Linked DNA regions of Cupriavidus necator. The protein of the gene in region 2 interacts with the protein of the main gene of each other region in a pairwise test. Links are inferred from orthologs where the notes say so. Each region holds a gene or a part of one and is shown on either strand. Other genes may lie near its edges.

Region 1 (3,385 bases), 860 kb from region 2 along the record:
CGAAGATATATTCCTTGAACTCGGAAGCGTCCATCTTGCCGCGCAGGATGTCGGCGGCTTTGAACAAATGGCGCTCGAGCTGGGGTAACGTAAGGGGCATATGTAACTATGGGCGGATTCGTCGAACAGATAATCACAGGCAGATTTGCCACCTCTATCGAGGTAAATTGTCATCGTTGTAGGTGACGTTTGGCAATCCACAGAGAGCAGTACACCAAAAAAATATGGTTCACATGGAGGGAGCTGAATGGCTCTGCCCAAAAAAGAAAGCCAATCCAATAGGACTGGCTTTTTTAGCTTCGGTCACTCAGTAGGTATCTACCCCCTGAGCAGCGCAATTTCGTCGATCATTTTCGGCTTCATAGATCAAACATCAATATTCCGCGCCACCAACGCATTGCTCTCAATAAAGTTCCGCCGCGGCTCCACCTCATCCCCCATAAGGGTGGTAAAGATCTGATCCGCCGCAATAGCATCCTCAATCTGCACCTTCAGCAAACGGCGTTGGGTCACATCTAGCGTCGTCTCAAACAACTGCTCCGGGTTCATCTCCCCCAGCCCCTTATACCGCTGACGAGAAACCCCACGCTCAGCCTCAGCCAACAGCCATTGCATGGCCCCGTGGAAGTCATTGACAGTCTGATCCCGCAGCTTTTCGCCTTCACCACGCTGCACCTTGGTGCCTTCCGGCGTCAGGCCCTGGAACGTCTTGGCCGCGTTGGACAGAGCAGCGTAGTCAGCGCCATGAACAAAATCCGCATCCAAATGCGACAACCGCACGTTGCCATGATGACGCCGCGCAATCATCAACCGATGCTTATCCGTCTTCTCATCAAACTGCGCGTAGACGTCAGCGGTGCCGTCATCATTCACGGCAGCCCCGATCAACGTCTTGGCATGCATCTCAGCCAACTTAGCCTTCAACGCCACGGCAGACGCCTCAGCAGCAGCCGCGCTATCCAGATCCAACGGCACCCCATCAGCAATAGCACGCAGGGCGTCAGTATCCACAACACGTGACAGCCGAGAAATCACCCCCTCAGTCAGCTGATACTGCCGCGCCAACTCAGTCAGCGCATCCCCATTGATCTCCGACCCATCCGGCCGCACCAGCACAGCCTTCTCCATCGCCAGCTTCAGCAGGTAGGCATTGAGCTCGACATCGTCCTTGATATACCGCTCTTCCTTGCCGTGCTTGATCTTGTACAGCGGCGGCTGCGCGATATAGACATAGCCGCGCTCGATGATGTCGGGCATCTGGCGGTAGAAGAACGTCAGCAGCAGGGTGCGGATGTGCGAGCCGTCCACGTCAGCATCGGTCATGATGATGATGCGGTGGTAGCGCAGCTTGTCCAGGTTGTAGTCGTCCTTGCCGATGCCGGTGCCCAGCGCGGTGATCAGCGTCAGCACTTCCTGGCTGGACAGCATCTTGTCGAAGCGGGCGCGCTCTACGTTCAGGATCTTGCCCTTCAGCGGCAGGATGGCCTGGAACTTACGGTCGCGGCCTTGCTTGGCGGAGCCGCCTGCGGAGTCGCCCTCCACCAGGAAGAGTTCTGACAGGGCGGGGTCTTTTTCCTGGCAGTCGGCCAGCTTGCCGGGCAGGCCCATGCCGTCCATCAGGCCCTTGCGGCGGGTCATTTCGCGGGCCTTGCGGGCGGCTTCGCGGGCGCGGGCGGCGTCTACGATCTTGCCGCAGATGATCTTGGCGTCGCCCGGGGTTTCCAGCAGGAAGTCGTTCAGGGCCTTGCCGACGAGTTCTTCCACGGGCAGGCGCACTTCGGAAGAGACCAGCTTGTCCTTGGTCTGCGAGCTGAACTTGGGCTCGGGCACCTTGACGGAGAGCACGCAGGACAGGCCTTCGCGCATGTCGTCGCCGGTGGTTTCCACCTTGGCTTTCTTGGCGACTTCGTTTTCTTCAATGTACTTGTTGATGACGCGGGTCATCGCGGCGCGCAGGCCGGTCAGGTGGGTGCCGCCATCCCGCTGCGGGATGTTGTTGGTGAAGCAGAGCACCTGCTCGTTGTAGCCGTCGTTCCACTGCATGGCCACTTCCACGGCGATACCGTCTTTTTCGGTGTTGGCGTAGAAGATGTTGGGGTGCAGCACGCTCTTGGAGCGGTTGATGTATTCGACAAAACCCTTCACGCCGCCGGAGAAGGCAAAGTCTTCTTCCTTGCCAGTGCGCTGGTCGACCAGCTTGATATGCACGCCGTTGTTCAGGAACGAGAGCTCGCGGATGCGCTTGGAGAGGATCTCGTAGTGGAACTCGACGTTGGTGAAGATCTCTTCGTCGGCCAGGAAGTGGACTTCGGTGCCGCGCTTGTCGGTGGCGCCGATGATCTTCATCGGGGAGACTTCAACGGGCTGGCCGTCGGGGCCGGTCACGGTCTCGACGATACGGTTCTGCACGTCGCCCTTGGCGAATTCGATCAGGTGGACCTGGCCGTCGCGGCGCACGGTCAGGCGCAGCCACTTGGACAGCGCGTTCACGCAAGACACGCCCACGCCGTGCAGGCCGCCAGACACCTTGTAGCTGTTCTGGTTGAACTTGCCGCCGGCGTGCAGCTCAGTCATGGCGATTTCCGCCGCGCTGCGCTTGGGTTCGTGCTTGTCGTCGAACTTGACCAGGGGCGGGATGCCGCGGCCGTTGTCGACGATGGAGATCGAGTTGTCGCTGTGGATGGTGACCTGGATCTCGGTGCAGTAGCCGGCCAGCGCTTCGTCGATGGAGTTGTCCAGCACCTCGAAGACAAGGTGGTGCAGGCCGGTGCCGTCGGAGGTATCACCGATATACATGCCCGGACGCTTGCGTACCGCCTCCAGGCCTTCCAGGATCTGGATCGAAGAGGCTCCGTAGGTGTTTTCCTGCTGCGGGTTCTGCTGTTCGGTCATGTCTTTCTACTCACGGCAATGGCGGAATTCGGGCCGGGCCGGCATAGCGGCGGGGCGCGAAAAGGTCCGCATGGCGGGTTACTAAAAACGGCAAAAGGGGCGGATCGTCGTTTCGATCCTGCCCCCGCTGCGGGATGGTCATCCCCAGGACTTCCCGGCCTGGGCCGGGTGTCGTTGCGTGCCGTTTGCTGCTCCGGTTCTTGTCTGGTCTGGTCCTGTTACCGGATCATCAGATGCGCATCGGCATGACGACGTACTTGAAGTTGTCGTCTTCCGGCACGGTAATCAGCGCACTCGAATTCGAGTCGCCGAGGCTGACCTGCACCTGCTCGCTCTTCAGGTTGGCAAGCACGTCAAGCAGGTAGGTCACGTTGAAGCCGATATCGAGCGCGTCGCCCGAGTAATCGAGTTCCAGCTCTTCCTGCGCCTCTTCCTGGTCGGCGTTGGTGGAGCTGATCTTGAGCATGTGCGTGTCGAGGATGCAGCGCACGCC
Region 2 (3,587 bases):
GCCCTTGACAGCCTGGTCTGCCTGCATGACGGAAAGCAGTTCCTTGATGGCTGCTGTCTTTTCCGCATCCTGCGCATGGGCGTGCTGCGCCATCATGAAGGTCGGAACGAAAGCGGCCAGAACTGCGATACGTCGATAGGTTTTGAGCATTGTGACTCCCTGGTAAATACGTCCGTTTTAGTCCGGACAGCCGCGACGCGAGTTCCGGCGGGCGTCCTATTGTTGCAACAATTTACGATTTGTCTTACGGATTAGCGTCCAAGTCGGCCCCGGCAGCACCTTCTGCACCGTCGGCGTCTTCAGCCTCGTCGCCACCGGCACCGTTATCGGCATCGCTTTCGACGATGCGCTGCAGCCCGGACAACTTGGTGCCTTCGTCAACGTTGATCAGCGTGACACCCTGCGTGGCGCGGCCCATTTCGCGGATTTCAGCCACGCGGGTACGGATCAGCACGCCACCGGTGGTGATCAGCATGATCTCATCCTCGGGCGAAACCAGTGCTGCCGCCACCACACGGCCATTGCGCTCGCTCGTCTGGATCGCAATCATGCCCTTGGTGCCGCGACCGTGTCGAGTGTACTCAGCAATGGGGGTGCGCTTGCCGTAGCCGTTCTCGGTCGCGGTCAGCACGCTGCCGCGCATGCCCGCCTCAGCCTCTTCGGCGGTCTCGGCCGGCGCCACCAGCATGGCGATCACGGTCTGGCCGTCTTCCAGGTTCATGCCGCGCACGCCGCGCGCCTGGCGGCCCATCGGACGCACGTCGTTCTCGTCGAAGCGCACGGCCTTGCCGGCATCGGAGAACAGCATCACATCGTGCTGGCCGTCGGTCACGGCCGCGCCGATCAGGTAGTCGCCCTCGTCCAGGTCGACCGCGATGATGCCGGCCTTGCGCGGATTGGAGAACTCGGTCAGCGCGGTCTTCTTGACCGTGCCGCGGGCGGTGGCCATAAAGATGAAGTGCTCGGCGTCAAACTGCTTGACCGGCAGGATCACATTGATCTTCTCGCCTTCGGACAGCGGGAACATGTTGACGATCGGGCGCCCGCGCGAGTTGCGCGAGCCCTGCGGCACCTCATACACCTTCAGCCAGTAGAGCCGGCCGCGGTTGGAGAAGCACAGGATGTAGTCGTGGGTATTGGCCACGAACAGCGTGTCAATCCAGTCGTCTTCCTTGGTCGCTGCCGCCTGCTTGCCGCGTCCGCCACGCTTTTGCGCGCGGTACTCGGAAATCGGCTGGCTCTTCATATAGCCGCTGTGCGACAGCGTGACCACCATGTCCTGCGGGGTGATCAGGTCTTCGGTGTCCAGCTCGGTCGCGTTCAGCTCGATCTGCGAACGGCGCTCATCGCCGAATTCGGCGCGGATAGCGGTGAGTTCGTCGACGATGATGGCAGTAATACGCTCCGGCCGCGCCAGGATATCCAGAAGATCGGTGATTACCGCCATGATGTCGCGATATTCCTGGACGATCTTGTCCTGCTCGAGCCCGGTGAGGCGTTGCAGGCGCATTTGCAGGATTTCCTGCGCCTGGCCATCCGACAGGCGGTACAGGCCGTCTGCCTGCATGCCGAACACCGGCGGCAGCCCGTCCGGACGATAGGAGGCGCGGCCGCCCGGGGTCTCGCCTTCGGCGCGCGCAAGCATTTCGCGGACCAGGGCCGAATCCCATGCCTTCGCCATCAGTTCCTGCTTGGCGATCGGCGGAGTCGGTGCGGCCTTGATGATGGCGATGAATTCGTCGATGTTGGCCAGCGCGACGGCCAGGCCTTCCAGCACGTGGCCGCGCTCGCGCGCCTTGCGCAGCTCGAATACCGTGCGGCGGGTGACGACTTCGCGCCGGTGCGCCAGGAAGTACTCCAGCATCTGGCGCAGGTTCAGCAGGCGCGGCTGGCGGTCGACCAGCGCCACCATGTTCATGCCGAAGGTGTCCTGCAGCTGGGTGTTCTTATATAGGTTGTTGAGAACAACCTCGGGCACCTCGTTGCGCTTGAGCTCGATCACCACGCGCATGCCGGACTTGTCCGACTCGTCGCGGATGTCGGAAATGCCCTCGATCTTCTTTTCAGTGACCAGTTCGGCGATGCGTTCGAGCAAGGTGCGCTTGTTGACCTGGTAGGGCAGCTCGTCGACGATGATCGCCTGGCGCTGGCCGCGGTCGATGTCCTCGAAGTGCGTCTTGGCCCGCATCACCACGCGGCCGCGGCCGGTGCGATAGCCTTCGCGAACGCCCTGGATGCCATAGATAATCCCGGCGGTCGGAAAATCAGGCGCCGGAATCAATTCAATCAGTTCATCCACCGTCGCCTGCGGGTTGCGCAGCAGGTGCAGACAGCCATCGACGATTTCATTCAGGTTATGCGGCGGGATATTGGTGGCCATGCCCACCGCAATACCGGACGAACCGTTGATTAGCAGATTGGGAATACGCGCCGGCAGGATCGAAGGCTCTTTTTCAGAGCCGTCGTAGTTGCTGTCGAAATCGACGGTTTCCTTGTCGATGTCGAACAGCATCTCGTGGGCGATTTTCGCCAGGCGGATTTCGGTATAACGCATGGCCGCGGCGTTATCGCCGTCGACCGAACCGAAATTACCCTGGCCGTCGACCAGCATGTAGCGCAGCGAGAAGTCCTGCGCCATGCGGACGATGGTGTCGTAGACTGCGGTATCGCCGTGCGGGTGATACTTACCGATCACATCACCGACGATACGGGCCGACTTCTTGTAGGGTCGGTTCCAGTCGTTGTTAAGCTCGTGCATCGCAAACAGCACGCGCCGGTGCACCGGTTTCAGGCCGTCCCGCACATCAGGAAGCGCCCGGCCCACGATCACGCTCATGGCGTAATCGAGATAGGAGCGGCGCATTTCCTCTTCGAGGGAGACCGGAAGGGTTTCTTTTGCGAATGGATCCATTGCGGCGTGGTTTATGCGGCAGGTTTAAGCGAATGACAGGCCCTTTAGCGCGCGGCACAGTGGGCGCCTGACGGCTGGGCAACGTGTCATTCTAACATGCCGCCACCCCCCGCCTGCCGCTCTCCGGACAGCCCTTGCGCACACCTCCCGAGGCCCTCGCTGAAACCCGGAATCCCTGATGCCACAAGGCTTTGCGGGCGACACAAGACCTATGTTGCACAAACACCACAGGCCCAAAACCCATGCGGCGAATCGAATATATTTACTTCTTAGGAAACGACCCTTGTGGCACAATTCCCCAGCGAAGAGCCAGACATTGTTCGAAGTGGAGCATCCACCACATCGAGAATGTTATACTCCGAAGAATGTATGACTTGTTTTCGTCCATTTGCTCGCAGTAACCCTGCGGTGATCTCATCCTGAGAGGAGAAATATGAAAAAATTTGCCAAGCTCGCGCTCGTTGCAGCTACCGCAGTAATGGCTGCATCCGCTCAAGCTCAGTCCGTCCCTTATGAAAAGAAGGCAGTGAACGACAACTGGGGCAACGGTACGAGCGAGTACGTGTGGAAGAATGGCACGAACGAGCTCTGCTGGCGCGACAGCTCCTGGACCCCGGCCACCGCCAACGCGCTGTGCGACGGCGCCCTGGCCCCGGCCGCACCGGCACCGGCACCG

What was found.
Region 1: the proteins of gyrA (region 2) and gyrB interact in binary tests that used the Escherichia coli proteins (3 or more experiments, as listed by UniProt). The link is inferred for Cupriavidus necator from one-to-one orthologs.

The regions. Positions count from the first base shown.
Region 1 is NZ_CP066018.1:1,507,414-1,510,798, forward strand. What follows is about bases 130-3,193. They hold gyrB (DNA topoisomerase (ATP-hydrolyzing) subunit B), read right to left. Parts: upstream 2,893-3,193; coding sequence 367-2,892; downstream 130-366. Other genes in these bases: dnaN (DNA polymerase III subunit beta), read right to left, coding at 3,122-3,193. In the rest of the region: I6H87_RS07030 (type I restriction-modification system subunit M), read right to left, coding at 1-67; more of dnaN, read right to left, coding at 3,194-3,385. UniProt on the Escherichia coli protein: DNA gyrase negatively supercoils closed circular double-stranded DNA in an ATP-dependent manner to maintain chromosomes in an underwound state.
Region 2 is NZ_CP066018.1:651,466-655,052, forward strand. What follows is about bases 45-3,310. They hold gyrA (DNA gyrase subunit A), read right to left. Parts: upstream 2,912-3,310; coding sequence 245-2,911; downstream 45-244. Other genes in these bases: I6H87_RS03070 (DUF2059 domain-containing protein), read right to left, coding at 45-150. In the rest of the region: more of I6H87_RS03070, read right to left, coding at 1-44; outer membrane protein OmpA, read left to right, coding at 3,345-3,587. UniProt on the Escherichia coli protein: A type II topoisomerase that negatively supercoils closed circular double-stranded (ds) DNA in an ATP-dependent manner to maintain chromosomes in an underwound state.